One region of the Paenibacillus sp. FSL H3-0310 genome, then DNA from elsewhere that is predicted to be linked to it. Evidence: predicted binding sites of a transcription regulator. Region 1 holds the regulator's gene; each other region holds the start of a gene.
The links. The regulator Rex, encoded in region 1, represses fermentation and respiration genes when NADH is low (regulators of the CRP and FNR family bind a similar motif). The targets are predictions, from matches to a motif close to TTGTGAAATATTTCACAA.
Positions count from the first base shown of each region.

Region 2: a site for Rex is predicted at 1,699-1,716, ahead of MHH63_RS24360 (cytochrome ubiquinol oxidase subunit I). Genes of this name have one in related genera too.
Region 3: a site for Rex is predicted at 3,028-3,045, ahead of nirB (nitrite reductase large subunit NirB). Genes of this name have one in related genera too.
Region 4: a site for Rex is predicted at 1,927-1,944, ahead of pflB (formate C-acetyltransferase). Genes of this name have one in related genera too.

Region 1 covers NZ_JBBODC010000001.1:1,594,862-1,598,622, forward strand. Annotated here, with positions in the region: gene dinG (ATP-dependent DNA helicase DinG) at 1-1,532, shown strand, start outside; gene MHH63_RS07175 (redox-sensing transcriptional repressor Rex) at 1,663-2,316, shown strand; gene MHH63_RS07180 (amidohydrolase) at 2,303-3,604, shown strand.
Region 2 covers NZ_JBBODC010000002.1:1,102,716-1,106,476, forward strand. Annotated here, with positions in the region: gene MHH63_RS24345 (S1C family serine protease) at 1-615, shown strand, start outside; gene MHH63_RS24350 (cold-shock protein) at 1,035-1,235, shown strand; gene MHH63_RS24355 (cold-shock protein) at 1,328-1,555, shown strand; gene MHH63_RS24360 (cytochrome ubiquinol oxidase subunit I) at 1,778-3,181, shown strand; gene cydB (cytochrome d ubiquinol oxidase subunit II) at 3,168-3,761, shown strand, end outside.
Region 3 covers NZ_JBBODC010000001.1:1,294,081-1,297,841, reverse strand. Annotated here, with positions in the region: gene MHH63_RS05800 (formate/nitrite transporter family protein) at 1-81, opposite strand, end outside; gene nirD (nitrite reductase small subunit NirD) at 134-454, opposite strand; gene nirB (nitrite reductase large subunit NirB) at 487-2,910, opposite strand; gene MHH63_RS05785 (hypothetical protein) at 3,143-3,761, opposite strand, start outside.
Region 4 covers NZ_JBBODC010000001.1:1,314,570-1,318,330, forward strand. Annotated here, with positions in the region: gene adhE (bifunctional acetaldehyde-CoA/alcohol dehydrogenase) at 1-1,782, shown strand, start outside; gene pflB (formate C-acetyltransferase) at 2,037-3,761, shown strand, end outside.

The DNA of each region.
Region 1 (3,761 bases):
CGAACCACTCCAAGCTATTCGCAGATGTTAAGGCTGGGCACCAGCTGCTTCCGGCTTACGAGCATCTTGTCATTGATGAAGCACATCATTTAGAAGATGTGGCTGGTAAACATCTTGGCATGCATATGAAGCATTTCACTGTGGCACACACGTTATCGCGACTGTATAAAGATAGCCGAAACGGACAGCTTCCTGCTCTGCGTCAGATATTACAGTCGTCAGGCAGTGAAGAGGCTTCAGAATGGAGCGGAGTCATCGATCGGATCTACCCGGATCTGCTTACCGTCAAAGAAACCTGGGATGCACTCAGCGACAAGCTGTTCAGCCTTTTGCCGGAACGCAGTGATGCAGGGGCAGGGGAAGCGGGACAACTGGTTATGCGGTTGATTCCCGCCCGTAAGCCGAAGGATTGGGATGAATTGGTTGCGCTAGAGAACACTATGAATCTGACGTTAAGCGACATCATCCGTAAGGGTGATAAAATGCTTAACGAGATGCGCGACCAGGAAAGCCAATCTTCAGCAGACAGTCTTGTTACTGATATTAGCGGTTTATTTAAGGATTTGGCTTCCATCCGTGAGCAAGTAAGATTCTTTATGGGGCTGAATGACGATAATGTAGTATATTGGCTGGAGGCAAATGGAAATTACCGCAGCAAATCACTGCAGATGTATGCCGTCCCTGTGGATGTTAGCAGCCAGCTTAAAGAGTTGTTCTTCGATAAGAAAAAAAGCATCGTGCTTACCTCGGCGACGCTGTCTGTAGATAAGTCTTTTCAATTTATGATTGATAATCTCGGACTTAACGAAGCTGCAGAAGAGGGACGTCTAATGACCTCACTCCTTCCATCTCCCTTTAAGTATCGCGAGCAGGCACTGCTAGTTATACCGCGTGATTTTCCTAGTGTGAAGGGGAGTGTGGGCGATGCTCGATTTGTCGATACACTCGTACAGTCATTATCGGAAGCTGCTAAAACAACACGTGGGCGGATGCTGGTTCTGTTTACTTCTTATAAAATGCTGCGTCAGGTATATGATCCGCTTAAAGAGGCTTTGGCCTCACAAGAGATTACGGTGCTTGGTCAAGGCGTGGAAGGTGGCAGCCGGAGCAAGCTGATCCGCCGCTTTCAGGACAGTGCAGCATCCGTATTGCTGGGGACGAGCAGCTTCTGGGAAGGTGTAGATATTCCAGGTGAAGCACTGACTTGCCTGGCCATCGTGAGACTTCCATTTCAACCGCCGAATCACCCGTTGGCGGAAGCGAAGTCGGAGTTATTACAGGCCCAGAAGAAGAATCCGTTCATGAAATTATCTGTTCCTCAAGCGGTTATTCGTTTTAAGCAGGGATTCGGAAGACTGGTTCGCACGGCGCAGGATCGCGGAATAGTTATTGTTTATGATACAAGGGTTATTGAATCTCATTACGGGAAGTATTTCCTTTATTCATTGCCTGGTCCCAAAATGGAGCATATGCTTACTGATCAAATGGTCCCTCGCATAGCGGAATGGCTAGAGGATGGCGGCGCTTCTTAAAACGCTCGTCTTCAGTTTAGCTCCTCCTTATCCTTAAGGGCGGTGTGTTACAGTACCGTCCTTAATAAGGAGAGGTAGACGTTTGAATATGGATTTTCACAAGAACATTACTATTTTTAGGAGGAAAAATATGAAATCGGATAAAATATCAGAAGCCGTTGTTCGCAGACTACCTGTGTACTTGCGTTTTTTGAATGATCTCCAGAATCGCGAAATATTAACAGTTTCCTCTCAGGAACTTGGACAAAAGCTTGATCTTAATCCCGCACAGATTCGTAAGGATTTAGCATATTTTGGTGACTTCGGCAGAAAAGGTATCGGATATGATGTAACGTATCTTATTGAGAAAATCCGTCATATCCTGAAGCTGGATCAACAGCTTAATGTAGCTTTAGTTGGAGCAGGTAATCTCGGACATGCCTTGTCTAATTACAATGCATATCTCAAAGATACTATGAAAATTACGGCTATATTTGATTCGTACGCTCCTAAGGTTGGACGTAAGATCAACTCCCTTACTGTGCAACCGATGGATGAACTAGGCAGCACAATTCGTGAGCAAGGTATTCGCATTGCCATTATTACCGTACCTGATTCAGAAGCTCAAAATGTAGCAGATATCCTCATTTCTTCTGGGATTGAAGCAATTTTGAACTTTGCCCCTGTGATTCTGAAGACACCACCGAATATCCGGGTGCATGCAGCTGATTTTACAACTGATCTGCAAAGTCTTGCTTATTACTTGCGGGATGGAAAGGAAGAAAGTGAACATGAACAACAATAAAACGATAATTAAGGGCGGGTATTTTCTGACTCCGGGAACGGATGAGCCGGTTCTGAGTGGATATATGACTATTGAAGATGATTTAATCACTTACATAGGAAAAGAAGAGCCTCAGATGGAAGCTGGAGTGCAAGTGGTTGATGGCAGCCGTCTGCTGTTCATGCCTGGACTTGTAAACACACATGGTCATGCGGCGATGTCTTTGCTGCGTGGATATGGAGATGATTTAGCGCTACAAGTGTGGCTTCAGGAGAAGATGTGGCCAATGGAGGAAAAGTTCTCCGGTGATGATGTATACTGGGGAACCTCCTTATCTGTATTGGAAATGCTGAAGGGTGGAACTACGACCTTCCTCGATATGTATGATCATATGGACCGAGTAGCCGAGGTAGCTGAGTTATCAGGTATCCGTTCCGTATTGATGCGTGGTGTGATCGGGTTATGTCCAGAGGATGTACAGAATCACAAGCTTGCGGAAGCGATTTCTTTTGCCCGTAACTGGCATGGAAAGGCTGACGGTAGAATTACTACTATGATCTCGCCACACGCCCCTTATACTTGCCCTCCGGACTTCCTGGTTAAGTTTGTGCAGGCAGCGCATGATCTGGATTTACCGATGCATACGCATATGTCCGAAACGAAACGTGAAGTGGAACAAAATGTGGCGGATTACGGGTTGCGTCCTGTAGCTCACTTAGAGAAGCTTGGCATGTTCACACGTCCCTCGATAGTTGCACATGGTGTTCATTTAAATGATGAAGAGATTGAGATCTTGGCTCGCCATAATGTGGGTGTATCTCATAATCCGGGCAGTAATTTGAAGCTGGCTAGCGGAGTGGCTCGGGTTACTGATCTTCTAAAAGCTGGTGTGAAGGTGTCTCTTGGCACGGATGGCGCGGCAAGCAACAATAACTTGGATATGTTTGAAGAGATGCGGCTTGCAGCTCTCATTCATAAGGGTGTCAGCGGTGATCCAACGGCTGTTCCAGCTCCAGAAGCTCTGCGTATGGCTACAGAATATGGCGCGCAATCCATCTTTTTAAATAATGTAGGCAGACTTGCTGTAGGGATGAAAGCAGATTTCATTGCTATTGATATCGATCAGCCACATTTGCTGCCACACACAGATCTGTTGTCTCATGCAGTTTACTCTGCTAGCGCTAAGGATGTTGAGCATGTGTGGGTGAATGGTAAACAGGTCATCAAGCATGGACAATGCTTAACCCTGGATGAGGAAGCTATCCGGCGTAAAGCGCAAGAAGCCTTCGAAGGTTTATTGAAGCGTTAAGTCTGGAGAATAACGAATAAATAATAGGCTGCGACTTTTTGCTTTTAGCAAAAGTTGCGGCCTTTTGTGTATTTTTAAGGCTGGGAAAGCTAGAAAATTATGAAATTTTGGATAAACGCGCGGGTGTGTTATATAATCAAAAAAGATATATTACTAG
Region 2 (3,761 bases), on a different contig from region 1:
CTAGGACTTGGTGATACATTGACCTCGGGGATTGTTAGCTATACTGAACGGATGGTTCCCGTATCCCTTAATCAGGATGGAGTATATGACTGGGAACAAGAAGTGATACAGACCGATGCGGCGATTAATGAAGGAAACAGTGGCGGCGCATTAGTGGATCTGGATGGCAAGGTCATTGGAATTAACACAATGAAGATTTCAGATACGGGTGTAGAGGGTCTGGGTTTTGCAATTCCTGCGAATCATGTGATAGATATCGCTAATGAGCTGGCTGAAAAAGGACATATTGCCCGTTCGTACTTGGGTGTATATTCAGTTGATTTGAACAATCCGTACGTTCCACTAGCAGAAGATCAACGCAATGAATTGAACCTGCCGAACAGTGTTAAGGATGGAGTAGTTGTTCTAGAAGCCGTTGGCCCTGCGAAGGAAGCTGGACTGCAATTCAATGATGTCATTACCAAATTTAATGATCAATCAATCATATCTACCCTTTCTCTTCGCAAGTACTTATATAATCATACGAAGATCGGTGATGATCTGAAAATTACTTATTATCGAAACGGCGAGGCCAAACAGGCAACAGTTAAACTTCTTGAAAAACCACAGGAATAATATGCTGGAAGTCGGTATATAATGATATAGCAGTTACGACAAGTAGAGCGGACTACCCCTTCGATTCCGAGGGGGTACCTTCTTGAAAAAGCGGATAAAAGTAACGTTTTTGGAAAAGCTATTTTTCTAAAACCATGATAATTATGCCAGAAAAAGGATCTATTTAGGGAATAAACACTAAGTGGCAGCCCTTACATTGGAAGGTAATACTTATTAGGGCAAAAACGGATATATTCGGATGCTTGCTTGCCTTTGCTAATCAGGTGTGGTAATATGATATCAATCATACATTTAGTCCCTAATTCTCGCATTGAAAAGGGCTGTCATATTTGGTAATACAACCTTTTTCAATGTGTGAATTTTTTCTTTGTTTGAAGATAAAAAGAACATATTAATTTAAATTTGTGGAGGTAACACACATGCAAACAGGTACAGTTAAATGGTTCAACGCAGAAAAAGGATTCGGATTTATCGAAGTTGAAGGCGGAAGCGACGTATTCGTTCACTTCAGCGCAATCACTGGCGACGGCTTCAAAACTTTGGACGAAGGCCAACGCGTTGAATTCAACGTTGTTCAAGGCAACCGTGGACCACAAGCCGAAAACGTTGTAAAACTGTAATAATAGAAGAAACCGTCCCAGCTTGTGAAAGTTGGGACGGTCTTTTTATATCTAGTTACTCACTATTGACTTACAGGATGGGAGGAACGGCAATGAACTACCGGAAGAAACCTTTGGAAGAAATACCGGAAGAAAATACCGCAATTTGGGCATGTACCAATGAGGGATGCAACGGATGGATGAGGGATAATTTCGCATTTGAACATGCGCCTTCTTGCCGTCTATGTGACTCTCCAATGGTTCGCAGCACGAAGATGCTACCCCAATTGCTTAATTCGAATGGCGATCTCAAATCGCTGAAGAAGGGTATTTCCATCTAACCAATACCTAAATGAGTCAAGCATTTAATAGAACGACGAACCACTCAAGACGGGTAAACCGTCTTATTTTTTTTGCTTTCTTTATGCTAAATTGTGATCTTTGTCACAAATCATTTGAATTTCACCGTTAAATGACTATCTTTATGTGACATTTATCACAAAAAGAAGTTTAAATTTTTGACAGAATATAATTAACGAAAAGGGGAGAAGGAAGGGACAAATATGGATACAGTAATGCTGTCGCGTATACAATTTGCGTCGACGACAATATTCCACTATTTCTTTGTACCGGTATCAATCGGACTAGCGCTCTTGATTGCAATCATGGAGACAATGTACGTTAGAAAAGGTAATGAAGAGTACAAAAAAATGGCGCAGTTCTGGGGAAAGCTATTCCTCATCAATTTTGCAGTAGGGGTAGTTACAGGGATATTGCAGGAATTTCAGTTCGGGATGAACTGGTCCGATTATTCACGTTTTGTTGGTGATGTATTCGGGGCTCCACTTGCAGTTGAGGCATTGGCAGCCTTTTTTCTGGAGTCTACTTTTATTGGGATATGGATATTCGGTTGGGATAAAGTGTCCAAGCGAGTACATTTACTGTCCATCTGGCTGGTAGCATTCGGTACGATGTTATCTGCATTCTGGATTCTAGCGGCTAACTCTTTTATGCAGCATCCTGTGGGTTTTGCGATAAATAATGGACGTGCAGAAATGAACGATTTCTTCGCGCTTATTACGAACGGACAATTGCTGGTTGAATTCCCACACACCGTACTGGCTGCTTATGCAACAGGTGCTTTTCTTGTAACAGGTATTAGTGCTTATAAAATATTGAAGAAACAAGAGGTTTCTTTCTTTAAGAAGTCTTTTCAGATTGCAGCCATCGTAGGGATTATTTCTTCTATTGGTGTAGCTGTTGCTGGTCACGCCCAAGCGCAATATTTGGTTGAAACTCAACCAATGAAAATGGCAGCTTCCGAAGGACTCTGGGGTAAGAGTGGTGACCCCGCACCTTGGACCGTATGGGCAAACATTGATCCAAAGAATCAAATCAGTAGTGGAGAATTTCAAATTCCTTATATGCTGAGTTTCCTTTCATACAGTAAATTTTCCGGTGAAGTTAAAGGTATGCTTGAGCTGCAAGCGGAGTATGAGCAAACCTATGGCCCCGGTGATTATATTCCACCTGTACGTACGACATTCTGGAGTTTCCGGATCATGGTTCTAGCAGGAACGTTAATGATTGTATTGGGAATGTACGCTATGTACTTAATGTGGCGCAAAAAAATGGACCGTCCGAACACTTGGTTTATGCGGTTTATGTTATGGGGCTTGTTGCTTCCTCCGATTGCGAATACAGCCGGTTGGGTTATGACCGAATTCGGGCGTCAGCCATGGACGGTATTCGGACTGATGACAACGGAAGACAGTGTGTCGCCTAATATTACAAGTGGTCAAGTTCTGTTCTCCGTGATTTCTTTTACAACGATTTATTTAATTCTAGGATTAGTGTTGGTCGGATTGTTTATTAAAGTGATTAAAAAAGGTCCTTATGCAATGGATAACGATCACGGCGATTCGAATGATCCATATAACGAGGAGGGTTCCCATGATATCTCTTAATGAATTGTGGTTTGTGCTGATTGCAGTTCTGTTTATAGGGTTCTTCTTCCTGGAGGGTTTCGATTTCGGCGTAGGGATGGAAACACAAATTCTCGCTAAAAATGATACAGAGCGCCGTGTTCTGATTAACTCGATCGGACCCTTCTGGGATGGGAATGAGGTATGGCTTATCACAGCTGCGGGTGCAATGTTTGCGGCTTTCCCCGAGTGGTATGCAACGCTGTTTAGTGGATTCTATATTCCTTTTGTATTTGCCTTATTAGCTCTGATAGCGCGTGGTGTCGCTTTTGAATTCAGAGGTAAACGTGATTCATTGGCTTGGAAAAGAACTTGGGATGCTTGTATCTTTATTGGCAGCTTCCTTCCACCATTCCTCTTAGCAGTAGTATTTGCAAGCTTTATCAAAGGATTGCCTATTGATGGGGAGATGCAAATGTATGCAGGGTTCACAGATATCGTGAATGTGTACACTGTAGTAGCAGGGCTTACTGTTGTCCTTCTGTGCCTGGTGCATGGTCTCATGTTCACAACACTGCGTACAGTGGGGGATCTACAGGCTCGCGCTCGCAAGTTGGCTCAA
Region 3 (3,761 bases), 300 kb from region 1:
ATATCTTGGCATGCTTTCATTCATTTTGTCCCGCTTACTGACTGCCGTCTCTACGATGCTCTCCACACTTTGCGTAAACATAATACTCCACCCCACCGTTTTCTATTAAATCTATTACTACACTCTTCGGTGTCTACACGCTCACTGTAACTTTCTCTCCGTCCAGTGTGACTGGATAAGTCACCACACTACCTTGGTCTGGTGCCTGCACCTCACCCGTGCGCAGATCGATTTTCCAATCGTACAGTGGATCGTACAGATAGTGACCTGACACGATCCCTTCAGCAAGCGGTCCCCCCTTAGGATGAGGACTGCGATTCTCTACTGCATAGATGGCTCCGTCAGAGGCACGGAACACAGCCAGTTCAATATTTCCAGCAATCACTACGCGGCCAATTTGCAGCAGGAAATCCTGTACTGATCCTATTGCATACGTTTGTGTGGTCTTATTCATTGGTCTCTCCCCTTCTGTGTGTGTTATATCCGCTAGACTCTTGTTTCTTCAAAAAGCGCAGTACGAGTGCTGCTGTCATTGAGCATTTTTTTCCAAGGATCCGTAACCTGAGTCAGAGCAAAGTCAATCCGTGCGGCCAGCTCTTTGCGGTTATCTTCATTATTCAAAATGACCATTTGAATCTGCTCAAGTCCCATACGCTCAACCCACTCGGAGGTTCTCTCCAAATAATTGCCGGTCTCACGGTAATATTGCATCACAGCGGAGCACACTTCGATCAACTCTTCATCGGTCTTTATTTTGCAGAAGGAGTCAGCGATCCGTGGCTTGATCCCACCGTTACCACCGATAAACACTTCCCAACCGCCATCATTACCGACGATGCCAATATCCTTCGTACAGGATTCCGCACAGTTACGCGGGCAGCCGTTGACAGCTATTTTAAACTTGGCAGGAAAATCAAGACGTTCATACTTACGTTCTATGAGCGCGCCCATTCCCAGCGAATCCTGTGTGCCGAAACGGCAGAACTGTGAACCCACACAAGTCTTAACGGTACGTAGCGACTTGGCATAACCATAACCTGATGGCATATCGAGCTCTTCCCATACTTTCGGCAGATCCTCTTTTTTCACCCCGATTAGATCCAGGCGTTGCCCACCCGTCACCTTCACAACTTTCACATCATATTTAAGGGAGACATCAGCGATTTTCTTCAAATCCTCCGGTGTCGTTACCCCGCCGTACATGCGTGGAATAACGGTATAGGTTCCGTCTTTCTGAATATTGGCTCCCATACGTTCATTAACAAAGCGTGATTCCTTCTCGTCTTGATGTGTATCCGGATTTATCATCCCCAGATAATAGTTAATCGCCGGACGGCATTTAGAGCAGCCTTCCTCTTGTTTCCAACCCAGTACATGCATAACCTCTTTAGTAGTACTAAGACCTTTAGCTGTAATCTCAGCAACAATCTCATCCCGGCTAAGCGTTGTGCAGCTACAAATTCCTTGCTTGGCAGACTGCTCAAAACTATCACCCAGGACAAATTGTAAAATTTGTTCTACAACCGGTTTACAACCTCCGCAAGAGCGCGTCGCTCCTGTACATGCTTTTATTTCGTCCACAGTAGTAAAACCATTTTCTAAGACCGCATCCACAATCGCTTTTTTCGTAACCCCGTTACAGCCACAAACGATTTCTTCGTCCGCCATCGCTTCTACGGACGTGCTCTTTTTGGCTCCACTTCCGCAGCAGCCCGTACCCATAACCTCTGTATAAATTTCATCGGTCATTACAGCGCCTTGTTTTACTAACTTTTGCAGGTTAGCCGACTCTGTCACATCCCCGAATAGGACTGCACCAACAATGACATTGTCTTTGAGCAGAATTTTCTTATAGGTTCGCTTCCATTCATCTTTGCTTGAGATTACAGTATGTTCAGGAGAATCCATAAACTCACCTGCAGAAAATACATCCACACCGGAAATTTTTAATTTGGTGGAGACAACAGAACCTTCATATGGATTTGTATCACTTCCGCAGAGATGTTTAGCTAGAACCATCCCCTGCTCAAAGAGCGGCGCTACTAATCCGTAACAAACTCCGCGATGTTCGGCACATTCGCCAATGGAATATACATTTTGCATAGAGGTCTGCAAATAATCGTCCACTACAATCCCACGATTAACGGCAATTCCGCTTTCTTTTGCCACAGTTATATTCGGTTTGATGCCTACAGCCATAACTACAAAATCAGCCGCAAGTGAAGTGCCATCACTAAATTGTAATCCACTTACTCTCTGTTCCCCGGTCAATTCTACTGTTTGTTTGCCCATGGCAAATTTCACGCCTTGACGCTCTAGCTCAGCTTGCAACATAGAAGAGGCATTACGATCCAGCTGGCGCTCCATTAGATCTTCCATCAGATGTACTACAGTAACGTCCATGCCAAGGTTCACAAGACCCTTTGCCGCTTCCAATCCAAGTAAACCCCCGCCGATTACCGCCGCTTTGTTGTATTGTTTAGCCGCAGCCAGCATCGCATCACAATCTGCAATATCCCGGAAACCCACTACGCCTTCCTTATCACAACCAGGTACAGGTAAAATAAATGAATTCGAACCCGTTGCAATAATCACTTTATCGTAAGAAACAGCCATACCGTTATCCGCAATTACTTGCTTGGAATGCTCGTCAATTCGTGTAACTGTTGTTGCTGTATGCAAGGTAATGTTGTTATCTTCATACCAATTCCAGTCGTTTAGGATGATATCGTTGATGGTTTTGCTGCCTTCGAGAACATAGGACAACATGATCCGATTATAATTGGGATGAGGTTCGCTTCCAAAGACCGTAATGTCATAAGCTCCACCTAGCTTCAATATTTGCTCTAGCGTACCTATGCCTGCCATACCGTTGCCGACTAATACTAATTTTTCTCTCTTCGCTGCCATGGTTAGGTGCCTCCTCATTCTTATCCGTTCTTGTTGAACTTTGCTTCAACTTCTCTTCTACATAATGGAATTATACATTTCAAAATTTAAGAGAGATTGTGATTACAGTCACATTAAATGTGAATGTTTTCACATAAAAATAAGACAACTTTATTAGGTTATAACTTCCAATTAAAAAAGCCAGATCACGGATTCTGAGCAACCGTAGATCTGGCATTTATGTACTTTTTTTTTAACGTATAGCCAATAAAATCTCCAATTCATCCTGCACTCTAAGCTTCATGTCCATTCCATTCTCAAGCAGCTGCTTCCCATTCACCTTCATCTTCCAAACTTCATTGCTAAGAGGAGTATAATCACCAATGGATAACACCTTTTTGTTGTCTTCGGTCAACTGCACCACACTGCTGTTCTTCAACAAACCTCTCACTGTTAAATCTTCAGTAAATCCCATAACATATGAATGATTCAAATTCACTTGCTCACTTCCACCATTCACGGTCAACAACACAATTTGAAGGGGTTCCTCTTGTTCCTTAGACATCGCCGTAATTACTAATTTTGATTCATGCCCGACTGTTCGACCCCAATCCTCAGGTCCAATGGTCTCCCCATCCATTTGCAGCTCCCAATTCATTCCTGGACCGAGTGAAATATTATTCACCGTTAGAATGCTTGTGTTATCCTCAGAAAAGGTGGCCTTCCCACTACCTTTCAGTAGGTCAAAGATCGTTATCCCTTTTCTGTAGCTCTCGCTAAGCTGCTTGTCCAAAGGGTTGGTAAGCAAGTCATTTCCCGCAACGATAAGCGAAAGCGTAGGCCCGTCTGATCCTGCTAAGCCATTATTCCCT
Region 4 (3,761 bases), 280 kb from region 1:
GGCTGCTACTTTGTTAACAAAGAAGAAGCTGCCAAACTTACTAGCGGCGCTATGAACGTTGATAAATGTGCGGTTAATCCAGCAATCGTTGGACAATCCGCAGTGAAAATTGCTGAAATGTGCGGCATTCAAGTTCCTGCCGGCACTAAGATTCTGGTAGCAGAACTTGAAGGTGTAGGCACTAAATATCCATTGTCCGCTGAAAAATTGAGTCCTGTGCTTGCTTGCTACAAAGTTAAAAACGCAGATCAAGGTATTGAACGCGCAGCACAAGTTGTTGAATTTGGTGGTATGGGCCATAGTTCGGCTATTCACTCCAACAACGAAGAAGTAATCATGAAGTTCTCTAACCGTCTGCAAACAGGACGTATTCTCGTTAACTCGCCTTCCACTCATGGTGCGATCGGCGATATCTATAACACTAACATCCCTTCGTTGACGCTGGGCTGCGGATCTTATGGTCGTAACTCCGTGTCGCAAAACGTTACAGCAATCAATTTGATCAACGTGAAAAGGGTGAATCGTCGTACCGTGAATATGCAATGGTTTAAAGTACCTGACAAGATCTATTTCGAAAAAGGCGCTACTCAGTACCTGACCAAAATGCCTGATATCACACGTGTCGCAATTATCACTGACCCAATGATGGTTAAGCTTGGATATGTTGAGAGAGTTGAACATTACCTGCGTCAACGCCAAACTCCTGTAGCGATCGAAGTGTTCTCGGAAGTTGAACCAGATCCATCGACAACTACAGTTGAAAAAGGTACAGCAATGATGAACAGATTCCAACCGGACTGCATCATCGCACTTGGTGGTGGTTCCCCAATGGATGCTGCAAAAGGAATGTGGTTATTCTATGAACATCCAGACGCAGACTTTAATGGTCTGAAACAAAAATTCATGGATATCCGTAAACGGGTTTACAAATTCCCTAAACTTGGAAACAAAGCTAAGTTTGTAGCGATTCCAACTACTTCGGGTACAGGTTCGGAAGTAACATCTTTCGCAGTTATTACCGATAAAACAACTGAACAACACACTAAATATCCTTTGGCTGACTACGAGCTAACTCCAGACGTAGCTATCATTGATCCAGAGTTCGTATATAGCTTGCCAAAAACTGCTGTAGCTGATACAGGTATGGACGTATTGACACATGCCATCGAAGCTTATGTATCTGTTATGGCGAGTGACTACACGGATGGTCTGGCAATTAAAGCAATCCAATTGGTATTCCAATACCTTGAAAAATCGGCTCTTGAAGGCGACAGAGTTGCCCGTGAAAAAATGCATAACGCATCAACACTTGCTGGTATGGCCTTTGCTAATGCTTTCCTGGGTATTAACCACAGCTTGGCGCATAAATGGGGCGGTCAATATCACACTGCTCACGGTCGTACTAATGCGATCCTTATGCCACACGTTATTCGTTACAATGCTAAGAAACCTACGAAGTTCGCTTCGTTCCCTAAATATTCACACTTCGTAGCTGACGAGCGTTATGCAGAAATCGCCCGTATTCTGGGATTGCCAGCTCGCACAACTGAAGAAGGTGTAACTAGCCTGATCAATGCTATTCGCGACATGAACAAAAAACTGGGTATCGAAGAATCCTTCCAACAATTGGGCTTTGATCCTAAGGATTTTGAATCCCATGTAGATTACTTGGCTGACCGTGCATTTGAAGATCAATGTACAACTGCCAATCCTAAGCTGCCGCTGGTATCTGAACTCGCAGATGTATATCGTAATGCTTTCTACGGAAGATTTGATAATTAATATTTGGTTAAGTAGATAATAGGATGGTTGTGGATTAGATATAAGTGACAAATATCACCGGAAAGGTGATATTTGTCACAGTCTATTTATAGAAAATAAACTAAAATGTTTATATAAACAACGGTCCCATATATGGAACAATGATTGTGAATTTTCGAACAACCATATTTTTCTTGGGATCACGAGACACGGGATCAACCTTCAAGCCCGCGATCTCTACAAATATAATATAAATATAGATGGAGGGATTTAGCATGTCGGTGATTGAAAAAGATGTACAAGAAGTGAAATCCGGTTGGAGAAGTTTTGCAAAAGGTAAATGGTCCAGAAAAGTTGACGTTAACAACTTTATCGCAAGCAACATTAAGCCTTATGAAGGAAGCGAAGAATTCCTCGTAGGACCTACTAGTAACACAACTGAACTGTGGAAGATTATTTCCCAATTGAGCAAGGAAGAAAGAGAAAGAGGCGGCGTATGGGATGTTTCCCTAGATACTGTCTCCACAATCACTTCACATGCTCCAGGCTACATTGACAAGGACAAGGAACAAATTGTAGGCGTACAGACTGATGCTCCTTTTAAACGTTCCATCCAGCCATTCGGCGGGATCAAGATGATGGTTGATGCTACGAAGGCTTATGGCTTCGAGCTTCCACAAAACATCGTTGACATGTTTACGAACATTCGCAAAACGCATAACCAAGGCGTATTTGATGCATATACACCAGACATGAGAGCTGTGCGTAAATCCGGCGTAATTACAGGTCTTCCTGATGCTTACGGCCGCGGACGCATCATCGGCGACTACCGCCGCATTGCTCTGTACGGTATTGATTTCCTCATTAAAGACAAAAAACAACAACAAACTGAGCTTGAAGTAGATTCCATGACTGAAGATATCATTCGTTTGCGTGAAGAGCTGTCCGAGCAAATTCGTGCACTTGGCGAATTAAAAGAAATGGCAGCTGCTCATGGTATGGATATTTCCAGACCGGCGACCAACTTCAAAGAAGCTACTCAATGGGTATACTTCGGATATCTGGCAGCAGTTAAAGAGCAAAATGGTGCGGCGATGTCCCTGGGCCGTGTGTCCTCTTTCCTGGACATCTATGCAGAACGCGATATTGCTGAAGGTACTTTGACTGAAGAACAAGTACAAGAAATCGTCGATCATTTCGTAATGAAACTGCGTATCGTGAAATTCTTGCGTACACCTGACTATAATGATCTGTTCTCCGGCGACCCAACATGGGTAACTGAATCCATCGGTGGTATGGCTGAAGACGGAACAACTCGTGTTACTAAGAACAGCTTCCGTTTCTTGAACACCCTGTACAACTTGGGTCCAGCTCCGGAACCAAACTTAACTGTACTGTGGTCCGAAAAATTGCCTGAAGCCTTCAAAAAATATTGTGCTAAGGTTTCCATCGAAACTAGTGCAATTCAGTATGAAAATGACGATGTAATGCGTCCATACTGGGGTGAAGATTATGCGATTGCTTGCTGCGTATCTCCAATGCGTATCGGTAAACAAATGCAGTTCTTCGGTGCTCGTGCCAACCTGGCAAAAGCATTACTGTATGCTATCAATGGTGGTGTAGATGAAAAATCCGGAGCACAAGTTGGACCGGAATTCCCAGCGATCACTTCTGAATATCTGGATTATGACGAAGTAATGAAACGTTTCAAACCGATGATGGAGTGGTTGGCTAAGACTTATGTTAACACTTTGAACATCATTCACTATATGCATGACAAATATTCTTACGAACGTATCGAAATGGCGCTGCATGACCGTGACATTCTGCGTACGATGGCTTGTGGTATTGCTGGGCTGTCCGTTGCAGCTGACTCACTAAGCGCAATTAAATACGCCAAAGTAAAACCTATTCGTAACGAACAAGGTATTGCGATCGATTTCGAAACCGAAGGCGAATTCCCTTGCTACGGTAACAATGACGATGCTGTTGACAGCATC